DNA from 4 places in the Priestia sp. YIM B13551 genome. Region 3 is predicted to be linked to each of the others. Evidence: riboswitches for the same ligand, from Rfam matches in the RefSeq annotation. Region 3 holds a riboswitch; each other region holds the start of a gene.
What was found. Region 3 has a riboswitch for cyclic di-AMP ahead of ACFX4N_RS30825 (APC family permease). Riboswitches for the same ligand answer to the same signal wherever they lie in the genome.
Positions count from the first base shown of each region.

Region 1: linked by a shared signal. The riboswitch ahead of ACFX4N_RS29030 (glutamate/proton symporter GltT) and the one ahead of ACFX4N_RS30825 (APC family permease) in region 3 are both predicted to bind cyclic di-AMP.
Region 2: linked by a shared signal. The riboswitch ahead of kdpF (K(+)-transporting ATPase subunit F) and the one ahead of ACFX4N_RS30825 (APC family permease) in region 3 are both predicted to bind cyclic di-AMP.
Region 4: linked by a shared signal. The riboswitch ahead of ACFX4N_RS27905 (APC family permease) and the one ahead of ACFX4N_RS30825 (APC family permease) in region 3 are both predicted to bind cyclic di-AMP.

Region 1 covers NZ_JBHZOX010000015.1:28,377-31,628, reverse strand. The annotation lists gene ACFX4N_RS29030 (glutamate/proton symporter GltT) at 1-1,099, opposite strand, end outside; cyclic di-AMP (ydaO/yuaA leader) riboswitch at 1,206-1,345, opposite strand; gene ACFX4N_RS29025 (undecaprenyl-diphosphate phosphatase) at 1,619-2,443, opposite strand; gene ACFX4N_RS29020 (hypothetical protein) at 2,901-3,191, shown strand.
Region 2 covers NZ_JBHZOX010000002.1:136,236-139,487, reverse strand. The annotation lists gene ACFX4N_RS09735 (undecaprenyldiphospho-muramoylpentapeptide beta-N-acetylglucosaminyltransferase) at 1-691, shown strand, start outside; gene ACFX4N_RS09730 (hypothetical protein) at 820-963, shown strand; cyclic di-AMP (ydaO/yuaA leader) riboswitch at 1,113-1,255, shown strand; gene ACFX4N_RS09725 (hypothetical protein) at 1,328-1,465, shown strand; cyclic di-AMP (ydaO/yuaA leader) riboswitch at 1,481-1,621, shown strand; gene kdpF (K(+)-transporting ATPase subunit F) at 2,000-2,080, shown strand; gene kdpA (potassium-transporting ATPase subunit KdpA) at 2,105-3,252, shown strand, end outside.
Region 3 covers NZ_JBHZOX010000028.1:3,754-7,005, forward strand. The annotation lists gene ACFX4N_RS30825 (APC family permease) at 1-1,299, opposite strand, end outside; cyclic di-AMP (ydaO/yuaA leader) riboswitch at 1,431-1,575, opposite strand; gene ACFX4N_RS30830 (hypothetical protein) at 1,830-2,330, opposite strand; gene ACFX4N_RS30835 (DUF3231 family protein) at 2,753-3,252, shown strand, end outside.
Region 4 covers NZ_JBHZOX010000012.1:19,191-22,442, forward strand. The annotation lists gene ACFX4N_RS27905 (APC family permease) at 1-1,810, opposite strand, end outside; cyclic di-AMP (ydaO/yuaA leader) riboswitch at 1,942-2,086, opposite strand; gene ACFX4N_RS27910 (DUF4430 domain-containing protein) at 2,450-2,824, opposite strand; gene ACFX4N_RS27915 (hypothetical protein) at 3,158-3,252, shown strand, end outside.

The DNA.
Region 1 (3,252 bases), on a different contig from region 3:
GAACGCCGATTGTTCCAAGAGTAGCCAATAATACAACAAATGATGTTCCTGGCACGGCAGCCATTCCTTTAGATGTAACCATCAATACAAGAATGAGCGTCAGCTGTTGAACGATCGTTAAATCAATACCGTACACCTGCGCTAAGAATAACGCTGCAATCGCTTGATAAAGAACGGAACCATCTAGGTTAAATGTATAACCAATTGGTACAACGAACGATACGATAGCTTTTGGACAGCCCATCTTTTCAAGTTTTTCCATAATACGCGGAAGAACTGTCTCAGAACTAGATGTACTGTATGCTAACAACAGTTCATCTTTCATATAGCGGAATAAGTGGAAAATGTTAATTCCTGCCCATTTCGCGATTCCTCCTAATACAACAAGTAGGAAGAAAATTAACGCTAAGTAAACTAAGATAACAAGCTTTCCTAATGAAAGGAGTGACTCTAAGCCGAATTTTGAAACTGTTACACCAATTAAAGCAAATACACCAATTGGAGCCACTTTCATTACAAGGTTTACCACGTGAAACATTGCGTGAGAAACGCCGTCGAAGAATTGTACAACTGGCTTTCCTCTTTCCCCAATTGCCGCTACTCCAAGTGCAAATAACACTGTAAAGAAGATAATTGCTAGCATGTCTCCTTCAACAATTGACTGGAAAAAGTTTGTTGGAACAATGTGTAAGAAAGTTTCAGCCACTGACTTTCCTTCTTGCTGTTTGGATGTTTCAACGTATTGTGAAATATCACTCTTCTGTGCTGAATGAATGTCTACACCTTGCCCAGGATGAAAAATATTAGCAACCAATACACCGATTATAATTGCAAAAGTCGTAATAATTTCAAAATAGAGAATGGTTTTAACGCCGAGCTTTCCGACCTGTTTACCGCTCCCTGCTCCTGCAACTCCAACGACTAAGCTTGAGATAACAATTGGAATAACAATCATCTTAATTAATCTTAAAAATAGGTCTCCTAGCGGCTGTAGGTATGTTACTACACGCGGATCGTTAAACCAAATTACCCCTACAAGAACACCAAGGATTAAACCGGTAAAAATCTGCGTAGCCAAACCAAAACGAATTTTTTTCATAGATGTACCTCCCCAAAGATGTATGACATTTGTATATACTTTTCTGAAAAAACAAAAAAAGACTATTCTTAAGAAAGAACAGCCTTTTACTTACGCTATTTTGGGCTCTTTCTCTCAATAAAGCAAACGGGGTTAACTGTCGGATTCGGAATTGAGAGTTTCCTACCTTTTGTAAGGATTCACCCCAAGGCAGCTTTACTGCCGATAATGATTCCCCCGCTCTATACGATTAAGCTTATTATTCAGTTTTTATAAAATTAAAACGATCTATACGTTGTCATACGTTTTTTACAGTCAATAAAACTAAACAGAAGTCTTACTTTTACTTAACTTTATACTGCACAAATATTAATTTACTATTTTTCGACACGTTTTGTCAATACCCATGTTTGTAAAACGCTTTCAAAAGGCGATAATATATATTTATGCAAAAAAGCTATTGCAACATTGCAATAGCTTTTTCTTGCTCTTTGAGTCTCTATTAGAAGTTTAAGGGACTAAAGAACACGCGTGTTTATTTTATAAAAATACAAAATATAGAATAGCTGCTAAAACAATTCGATATAGTGCAAATGGTACTAATTTGATACGATTAATTAATTTCAGGAAAAAGCGAATAGATACCAGCGCAAAAATAAAGGCGCTGATAAAACCAGCAATAAAAAACGGTAGTGCATCTGATGTGAAATACTGCCAGTTTTTAACCAATGAAAGTCCACTTGCTCCTGCCATGATTGGCACTGCCATAATAAATGTAAAATCTGCGGCTGCCTTATGGCTCATTCCAAGAAGAACCCCTCCTGAAATCGTTGAGCCTGAACGAGAAAAACCTGGCCAAAGAGCAATACATTGAAACAGTCCTATACCCAGTGCTTGTCCATAAGACATTTGGTCCACCGTCTCTACACGCGGACGTTTAGGTCCAAACAAATCTGCTAGAATCATTAATACAGCTCCGACCACTAAGCCAATTAGCACCGTATTTAAAGAAAACAAATGTTCATCAATGTAATCATCAAACAAAAGTCCTAACACTCCTGCGGGTAACAGACCAACAATTACCTGCATTAAATTCAAGCGATTTGTCGGTCCAATTGGAGCAGCTGGTTTTTTTCCTAATCCTAATAAATTAATAAAACGATCTTTAAAAATAACAACTACTGCTAAGATCGACCCTAGCTGAATAACAATTTTAAATGTATTAGCTACTGGAGATGAAAATAATTCTTTTGAATTTAACCACAGGTCATCCACAATAATCATATGCCCAGTTGACGAAACAGGAGCAAACTCTGTTAAACCTTCTACAATCCCTAAAATGATTGCTACAATAATTTCCCACATAAAGCTATGTACCTTGCCTTTCTTTCAAATTAATAAGCTTATCGCTTCGTTTTACATGCTCAACTATTTTCCTATTTTGACACTTGCTTTTTTATCATAATTGTTAAAACTATGAAATACAATGTGTATTTGCAAAAAGATAAGAATCTTTAATAATTTGTAATAAAAACCTTACATGCTATAACCAAAAAACACGATATCAGCTTTTATTTATTTTAGAAATTAGTCACTATGTTCGGTATAAATTCCGGGCCCTTAGCTAAAAATGAATCATCTAGACTATTTTTCTTTGGTGTGAAAATACGACTAAATCATTATGTTTTTTCCATCCCCTTTACTGTCATCTATCATTTTAATCAACTAGTGCTTGCTTATACGACATATCCCCTAAGTAATTTGAAACTTTTTTCTCTCTTTTCTCGTATATAGTAGTATCTTTTTTAGGAGGCTTTTTACTATGAATGGAAATGTACGTACAATGAAATGGGTCACTGCTGGGTATGAAGCCTTGCTGGGAATTCCTTTAATTGGCGCGGGGATTGTTATGGGCTTTAGTTATACTCCTCTTTTTATTGGATTTATTCTTCATGCTATCACGCTCATTTTAGCTAATAGACGAGGGTTATCTGCTTATGGAAACATACTAGGGATTGTTACCTCACTGGTTGCTTGGATTCCATTTTTAGGGTTTATTATGCATATTATTACAGCTATTGTGATTGCAATCGATGCTGCTAGACAACGTTAATTGTCTAGCTTTTTTTATTTAAGGGTTGATTTTTTACCGAATGATGGTAAACTTAAGCCGT
Region 2 (3,252 bases), on a different contig from region 3:
AACACCGGGACTGGCAAATAAAATTGCGCAGAAATTTGCCACTAAAATTTTCACTTCTTTTGATGAAGCGGCAAACTATTTTCCAAAAGAAAAAGTGCAGGTTGTTGGTTCACCTATTCGAAAAGAATTATTTAGCGGAAGCGCAGCGAACGGGGAAAGCTGGCTTCGCTTTTATGATAAGCGCCCAATTTTAACCATTATGGGCGGAAGTTTAGGAGCACGTCGCATCAATGAAATTGTTCGAGAGTCCTTGCCTGAACTGCAAAAGAAATTTCAAATTGTACACCTGTGCGGAAAAGGCAATGTTGATACAAGCCTTGAAAAAGAGTCGGGCTACCGTCAGTTAGAATATGTAAATGAACAGCTTCCAGATGTTCTAGCGGCCACTGATTATGTGATTACACGCGGCGGATCAAATGCTATCTTTGAGTTTTTAGCCCTTCATAAACCGATGATGATTATTCCTTTGTCAAAAGCACAAAGCCGCGGAGATCAAATTTTAAATGCACAGTCCTTTAAGAAAAAAGGCTACTGTATGGTCGTGGAAGAAGAACAGTTAACAAAAGAAGTGTTTTTGCGTGAAGTGAATGAGCTTCAGCAGCAGGCAAGTACGATGAAGCGTACAATGCGTGAAGCAACAAAAACGGATGCCATTTCAATTCTTGTAAATGAAATTGAGAAAATGAGCTAAAAAAAAGGCTGGGACAAACGTACTTTAGCCGAAGTGAAAAACGAACCATTGATCAAGGTGTTTGATTAGTGGTTCGTTTTTTTTGTTAAAGTGAACGTAGGTTTCACCTGTTCAGATCCTTCTAGCAGTTGATTGGAGGGCAAGAAGAAGACTCCTGCGGGAAAAGCGACGAGGAGGCTCAGCGGCCGCCCGCGGAAAGCGAAGTCTTGCACAGAAATCAACTGCGGTGTCACAAGCGGTTCAGCTCATGTATCCCATTTGTTCATCTTTAGATGGGCTACATTCAGTCACAACCTTTTTTTCTTCGAATCTATTATTTTAAAATAATGAATATACATAGAAAAATAAAGCTTTTAAAATTTCAAAAAATGTTGTTGACAGTAAATTTTAACAGGAGTAAGATTACTCTCATGAAACGTTCCACTGTGAAACGCTGAGTCTTTTCTGAAAGAGAAGGAAAGAGCGGAGGACCCAATTATCAGGGGTGAATCTCTTAATTGAGTAGGGTTACTTTCTTGACCCGAACCCGTCAGCTAACTTCGTAAGCGTTAAGAGAGAGGATGGTGTAATCGTGGTCGTTTTCTATAACAGCGGATAGCGCGTTCCTTTCAAAATATAGGCGAAAGGAGCGTCAAGATGCATTTATCTAAGCAAATGATTCAATTGATTGAATACCGAGCAATGTGCGACCAGCAATCTTTTGATCTAGCAAACCGCTATTTGTCTACGTTAGCTAATCAAAGTTTTAAACGCAGCAGTAAAAACCATAATTAAGTCTAAAAATTAAATAACAAATATACGCTTAATCAATTATGAGCGGGGGACCCAATATTTTGTACGTATGTACTAGGGGTGAATCTCTTAACTGAGTAGGGTTACTTCCATAACCCGAATCCGACAGCTAACTCCGTAAGCGTTTTGGGAGTAAAAAAATTCGTGTTGATCACGGCTTATTTGTCGTGCATTAAACCGCGGAAGAGAACTCTCTTCTGCGGTTTTTTTAATGGGGAAAATAGGAGAGCAGGTTATGTCTGCACCGTAAAGAGGATATAGTAGGGCTTTTAAAACGAGAGCAACAATACGTGAGGATTAAACAATCAAAGATAACCTTTCGCAGCTAGCTCACTTGGGCGTGATGCTTTACGCACAGAAACAGTCACTACGCTTAATCATGGGTGGTAAGAAACAGTTAGGAGGGAGCAACTTGGATATAATCATGCTTGGAACGCTTGCCATATTAACAGCTGCTATGTACGGAATTATTTGCTGGTCGTCTCATGTAGTAGACGAAAGAGAGGAGAAGTGAACATGTCGTTCATTTTGTTAGGTATTTCAGTTCTCGTTTTAATTTATTTAGTATATGTACTGTTAAATCCAGAACAATTTTAATAAGCGGAGGAATAAAACGTGGGAATTTTTCTACTATCAGTTGCGCTGCTGCTTGTTTTTGTAGCCCTTATTGCAAAGCCCGTAGGTATTTATATAGCGAATGTGTTTTCAAACGATAAAAACACTAGCTTGGTAGGGAAGATAGAATCGGTGATGTTTAAAGCGGCAGGAATTAAAGGGCATAATCAGACGTGGAAGCAATATGCATTTGCTCTCGTTTTGGCGAATACGTTTATGATTTTTGTGGTGTATCTTATCTTCCGGTTTCAAGAGGTACTGCCGCTTAACCCAAGCCACATCAAAGGAATGGATCCGGCCCTTGCTTTTAACACGGCCATTAGTTTTATGACAAATACGAACTTGCAGCACTACAGCGGTGAATCAGGTTTGTCTTATTTCTCGCAGATGGCCGCCGTTGTATTTATGATGTTTGCTGCACCAGCAACAGCCCTTGCAGTAGCAATCGCTTTTATTCGTGGGTTGGCAGGGAAGGAAATGGGAAACTTTTTTGTTGATTTTGTGAAATCAATTACGCATGTTTTACTTCCTATCGCTTTTATAACAGGCATTTTATTTGCGTTTTTAGGTGTTCCTCAAACGTTAAGCGGAACGGTGACTGCCCATACATTAGAAGGGGCATCCCAGCAAATAGCAAGGGGACCAGTTGCTTCTTTTCTTTCAATCAAAGAGCTAGGCAACAACGGAGGGGGATTTTTTGGTGTCAATTCAGCTCATCCATTTGAAAATCCTAATGCGTGGAGCAATGTATTACAAATCGTCCTTATGCTTTTGTTGCCAACCGCACTTCCTTTTACGTACGGAAAAATGATCGGACAGCGTAAACAAGGTCGCATCTTGTTTATATCGATGAGTATGCTCTTTATTGTTATCTTAAGTACAGCGTTTGTAACAGAGTGGGGTGGCAACCCTAGACTTGATGCTTTTCATTTGAATGAAGCGAGCGGTTATATGGAAGGGAAAGAAGTTCGTTTTGGTGTCGGCATGTCAACTCTGTACGCCATCGTGACGACAGCAAGTGAAACAGGCGCAGTCAATGCCATGCACGATACCCTTACGCCTCTTACCGGGTTATTGACACTTGGAAATATGATGTTAAATACCGTATTTGGCGGTGTCGGAGCAGGGTTTATGAATGTCATGATGTACGTCAT
Region 3 (3,252 bases):
TACTTGCGAGAATTTTGTTGTAAAGAAAATAATCAGTACTGTAAAGCTAATAAAAGCTCCTATAAAATTGGTCACTAATTTCCCCTGCCAGCCAGCTGGCTTTTCCCTAAACCATTTAACAATCATACCCGTTTGAGATAGCGTAAATGGAATAAATACTCCAACTGCGTAAAGAGGAATTAACCGTTCTGTATCGCCTTGAAACGCTATGATAAGCAAGATAGAGGCAATTCCAAGTGTCACAATCCCATTTGAATAGCCCAAACGATCACCACGTATCGTAAACATACGAGGAATATACTTATCGACAGCTAAATTAACAGCCAGTAAAGGAAAGGCGGAAAAGCCTGTATTGGCAGCCAATACTAAAATTAAAGCCGTCGTACCCTGAACAAAATAATAGAAACTATTTCGTCCAAACACTTGGGAAGCAAGCTGCGACACAACCGTCTCCTCTGCTTTAGGTACAATTCCAAACCAATAAGCCAAGAACATGACACCTGAAAATAAAATAGCTAAAATAACGCCCATTGCAACAAGCGTACGAACTGCATTTCTTGCAGCTGGCTGTCTAAAGTTTGTTACAGCATTTGAAATAGCTTCTACGCCTGTAAGGGCTGAACATCCTGATGAAAAAGCACGTAGTAGTAAAAATAAGCTAATTCCAGGAACTGCCGTTCCAATAGCTGGATGAACGTCAGGAGAGATCTGACCAGTCGCTACTTTCCACATTCCTATCCCTATTAATAGAACTAATGCAAGAACAAATAAATAAACAGGATACGCTAATGCTGAAGCAGATTCTGTTACCCCTCTTAGATTCAAAACCATAATAAAAATAACCAATAAGCAAGCGATGATGACCCTATAGTCATGAAGAACAGGAAAAGCAGACGTTAACGCATCAGTTCCAGATGAAATACTTACAGATACCGTTAAAATATAGTCTACTAATAAAGATCCTCCAGCAATAAGCCCTGCATTCTCGCCAAGGTTATGTTTAGATACAACATAAGCGCCACCACCTTCTGGATAGGCATAAATAATTTGTCGGTAAGAAAGAATAAGTGCCGTTAAAAGAATAAGTACACCAATACCGATAGGTATCGAATACCAAAACGCAATCATTCCAATAGTAGCAAGTACGATTAAGACCTGCTCTGGGCCATATGCCACGGATGAAAGTGCATCGGATGAAAGAATAGCTAAGGCCTTGATCTTATTTAACTTTTGTTCACCTAGCTCCTTTGATTTAAGTGGCCTCCCAATTAATAAACGTTTTAGGGATGAATAACTCATCTAAACTCCTCCTGGAACCTTTGCCATTTACCTATATTAGTTTACTTTCATCATTCCCTATCTCAGAAAAAAAACACAAAAAAGAACACTAAGGTTCTGCTTAGTGTTCTTTCCAGGACAAATAAAAGCAAACCTTCTCTCCAAACGCTGATGAGGTTAGCTGTCGGGTTCGGGCCTTTAGAGTAGCCCTACCTTCTTTTAGAAGGATTCACCCCAAGTGCAAGTGCACACAAAAATGGGTCCCCCACTCCTTAGTGGATTAAGCGATAAAAGGTATGAAAATAGTAAGATCATATATGTATGTTAGGTACTATACGCCTGAATTTTACGTTTGTAAAGAGAGATTTTAATTAAAATTAATATTTCATATAATTCTTTTTTATACTGTTTTTCTGTTGGATGCTCTGTGATTTTTTGCTTATAGTTTTGGGACATTATTTGTTGCAACTTTATATAAGAAAAATTATAGAATCCAAACAGAAAAAGGCATCCAAGGAGGATGAAGCCTTTATATTTGTATAAAGAAGGGCTTAATTCTTTAAAATTCGATGCTTTACTAAACTTCGATAATAACCATAAATAATAAGATACGCTATTAAATAACTGATAAAGGTTCCAATAATATTCCATCCATTAAAATACTCTACTCTTCCTACGACTAAGCCCACCCCTTCAAAACCTGTAGTAAACAGAGTAAAACAAAGTAAAAGCATGATGGTATTAACCTTCTTTTTTATTTTAAAATAAATTAAAAAAGAAGATAGGACGGGATAGAAACCAATATTTAAAGGAAATGCCGATAAACTTCGATTTCTAAAAGTTGGTTCGAACTGCCAAAAGTAATTAATTCCCCACTCATTTAACATAAAGGCTACTGTCATTCCTATTGGTGCAAGTAGAAGAACGATTATAGGTTCTTTTTTGTATAATATGAAACCAAAAATCCAAGGTGTAATAAATCCCATAATAATATTTACTAGTATTTTCTCTCTTCTCCTCTCACTAAGATAACTTTTTAATAGGATTGTCAAAACTCAAAAAGATAGTAATGAATGTTTTTTTAAAAAATGAATATTCTACTTAAGAAACTCTAAAATATTCACTCTAATAAATATATAAAGGTGGATTCAATATAAATGAATCATAAGTCTTATAAATTCTTTGTTACATACTTAGTTGTTTCTATTGTTCCCTTTGCTATTATCTTTCTTACCGACTGCTTAGTTCAAATGACTCGTAGAAAGTAATTTATATACTAGTTGGTACTAAACGATTAATTTCTTTGAACGGGGTTTCCTCTTCCTATCAGACATAAGTACAACTACGCTTCTGTTTTTCTCCCTAATAGGCTCGCCACTCGGCCCGATTTCAAATAAATGCTGTACTAAAAAGTCTTCTATGCATTAGAAATACCCTTTAGGGGAAAGTAAAAAAAGAAAGGAAGGTGAAATATGTGCCTGATATTTTGCAAGCCTTGAAAAGTGTAATTCAGTCTTTTGTTAAAGATGAGAACAAAACGCCTCTTCACATTGGCGAGGCGATGGGATGCTGGATGTTTTTAGCGTTAGTGGGTGAGACACAAGTACAGACTGAAGCAGGAATTAACAGTACAACGGACCCTGAATTGAGAAAAGCCCTTCAAGAAGCAGTCAACCTCTTCAAATCGGAGAAAGAGCGAATTTCAGCATTTATGCGATCAGAAGGAATTCCGTTACCACCTCTTAGTGAATCGAAACCAATCTCTGACCCGAATAGTGTTCCATTGGGGGTTAAGCTGACGGATAACGAGCTTGCAAACAGCCTTAAGAAAAAAATATCGATGGCGATTACAAACTGTTCGGAAACGGCGTCGCGATCCCTTCGCAGCGATGTTAGTCTGATGTGGGCCGAATTTTTGCAAGAGCAAATAACCTTTTTAATAATATTTAAATCATTGATGCGAAAACGGGGATG
Region 4 (3,252 bases), on a different contig from region 3:
GCAATGTAGTTACAATGACATTTTTCCGATAAAGAAGGTGTGCTCTTAGTAATAAGCTTGATTGGTTATGCAATGCGTTATGCCAGCTTTTTCTTGTGATAAATTGCGGAATTAAAACGGTGACAGCCATATGACTATCATCAGCTCGCTCTTCTACACGATCAATAAAGCGTAAAAGAGGCCCAACTAGACTTCGATATTGTGAGTAGAAGGTAACTAAGCGTATATCAGGATATCGTTCGTTCCATATCTCTTCCATTCTCTTTTCACTTTCACGGTCAAATGCCACATGGACCGCAATCACTGTGTCTCCAATAATTTTTGCATAGTTAATGGAATTCTCGACAGCCCTTGTTAAGCCTGCAACCGGTATAATGACTACATTTCCTTCTAGTGCTAATGCTTCTTTGTCTCCTGGCTTCATGCGAAGTTGCTTTCCTACCTCTACGTAATGGTTCTTAATACGGTGAAACAGATAGACAATAAGAGGTAAGAAGATTAAAACAGCCCATACTTGTGAAAATTTTGTTGTAAAGAAAATAATCAGTACCGTGAAGCTAATAAAAGCTCCTATAAAATTGGTCACTAATTTCCCTTGCCAGCCAGCTGGCTTTTCTCTTAGCCATTTTACAATCATGCCCGTTTGAGATAGCGTAAATGGAATAAATACTCCAACCGCATATAAAGGGATTAACCGTTCTGTATTACCTTGAAACGCTATAATGAGCGCAATAGAGGCAATTCCAAGTGTGACAATTCCATTTGAATAGCCCAAACGATCACCACGTATCGTAAACATACGCGGAATATACTTATCTACAGCTAAATTAACAGCCAGTAAAGGAAAGGCTGAAAAGCCTGTATTGGCAGCTAACACTAAAATTAAAGCCGTCGTACCTTGAACAAAATAATAGAAACCATTTCGTCCAAATACTTGGGAAGCAAGCTGGGAAACAACCGTCTCCTCAGCTTTAGGTACAATTCCAAACCAATAAGCCAAGAACATGACACCTGAAAACAGAATAGCTAAAATAATACCCATCGCAACAAGTGTACGAACTGCATTTCGTGCAGCTGGTTCTTTGAAGTTCGTTACAGCATTAGAAATAGCTTCAACACCTGTAAGGGCTGAACACCCCGATGAGAAAGCTCGTAGTAGTAAGAATAAGCTAATCCCTGGAACTACAGTTCCCAAGGCTGGATGAACGTCAGGAGAAACCTGACCAGTCGCTACTTTCCATATGCCTACACCTATTAATAGAAGTAGTGCAAGAACAAACAAATAAACAGGATAGGCTAAGGCTGACGCAGATTCTGTTACCCCTCTTAGGTTCAAAACCATAATAAAAATAACCAATAAGCAAGCGATGATGACTCTATAGTCATGAAGAACAGGAAAAGCAGACGTTAATGCATCAGTTCCAGATGAAATACTTACAGACACCGTTAAAATATAGTCTACTAATAAAGATCCTCCGGCAATAAGACCTGCATTTTCTCCGAGATTATATTTCGATACAACATACGCCCCTCCCCCTTCTGGGTACGCATAAATAATTTGGCGATACGAAAGAATAAGTGCCGTTAAAAGAATAAGTACCCCAATACCAATTGGGATGGAGTACCAAAATGCGATCATTCCAATGGTAGCAAGCACAATTAAGACTTGTTCTGGGCCGTACGCCACGGATGAAAGTGCATCAGATGAAAGAATAGCTAATGCCTTGACCTTATTTAGCTTTTGTTCACCTAACTCTTTTGATTTAAGTGGCCTCCCAATTAATAAACGTTTTAGGGATGAATAACTCATCTAAACTCCTCCTGAAACCTTTGCCATTTACCTATATTAGTTTACTCTCATCATTCCCTATCTCAGAAAAAAAACACAAAAAAGAACACTAAGGTTCTGCTTAGTGTTCTTTCCAGGACAAATAAAAGCAAACCTTCTCTCCAAACGCTGATGAGGTTAGCTGTCGGGTTCGGGCCTTTAGAGTAGTCCTACCTTCTTTTCGAAGGATTCACCCCAAGTGCAAGTGCACACAAAAATGGGTCCCCCATTCCTTAGTGGATTAAGCGATAAAAGGTATGAAAATAGCAAGATCATATATGTATGGTAGGTACTATACGCCTGAATTTTACATTTGTAAAGAGCCGTTTCAATTAAAACTAATTTTCATATAATTTGTTTTTCTCTTTTATGTAGATAAATAAATTTTGATATCTTGAGCAAACTACTCAAGACGCCGTGAGGCTTCAGTCCTTTGGTTAAATAATGTAGCAGAAAAACCTACCCTATCACACACCAGGGTAGGTTTTTCTGTTTTTCAGCTGCATATCATATACACCTCTAGTTTATATAATCAGCATTATCGGAAATTATAACTTACAAAAAAGTAGTTAGAATAATAACCAACTACTTTTTGTAGGATGTTTTAATTTTCTATGTTATTTACTTTAAAATTTCTTGATTATCCCAATTTTTCAAAGCCCATACTACCTCATCATTTTCATTGAGCGTGACTTCATCTAAACCTAACTCTATAAAATTCCTGTTTACAAAAACAGCCCAATGTATATTTTTCTTTGGAATTGAATGGATACCATTTATAGATATAATATTCCCTTGGGATTCTTCTATGTTAAAGGCCCTTTTTGTTACTTCGTATAATGTCTCACCTTCTTGAAATGAAACTTCTTTTGAAGCAATCGTCTCGTTTTTATCATTTACAATTCTGAAAGTACTCGTCATCTCTAATGCGTGCGTAGGGGAATAAATAACAAAAAGGAATATTGGTAAAAATATCAGTATCTTTTTAATAAGCATTTTTGTATCTCCTTTTGACGTATTTACCATATTATGAGCACTTTAGTGAAAATTATAATTTTTAAATATAGTTCAGTGTTTAATACGCAACAGAAAAATTTCCTGGTGTTAGGGAGTTTTTTCTGCTTTTTTAATAAATATCATATATGAACTTAGTTACCATAATGGATTTTCTAGGAACCTAATATCTAAAAACACTTTTTATCTCATGAAGGATTTTTAGGTATTTTAAACGTGTAAAACAGAATAAATATATCAAAGTATGTTAATTATGGATTAAAGATGTAAAAAACGTTTTTTTCACTCCCCTAATAATTCCATAGGAGAACATACATGAAAAACTATACAAACGATAACACAGCAAGACGCTATATAGCTCACGTTAGTATATTTGGAACCACTCAGATTCACTTAAGAAATCCCTACAT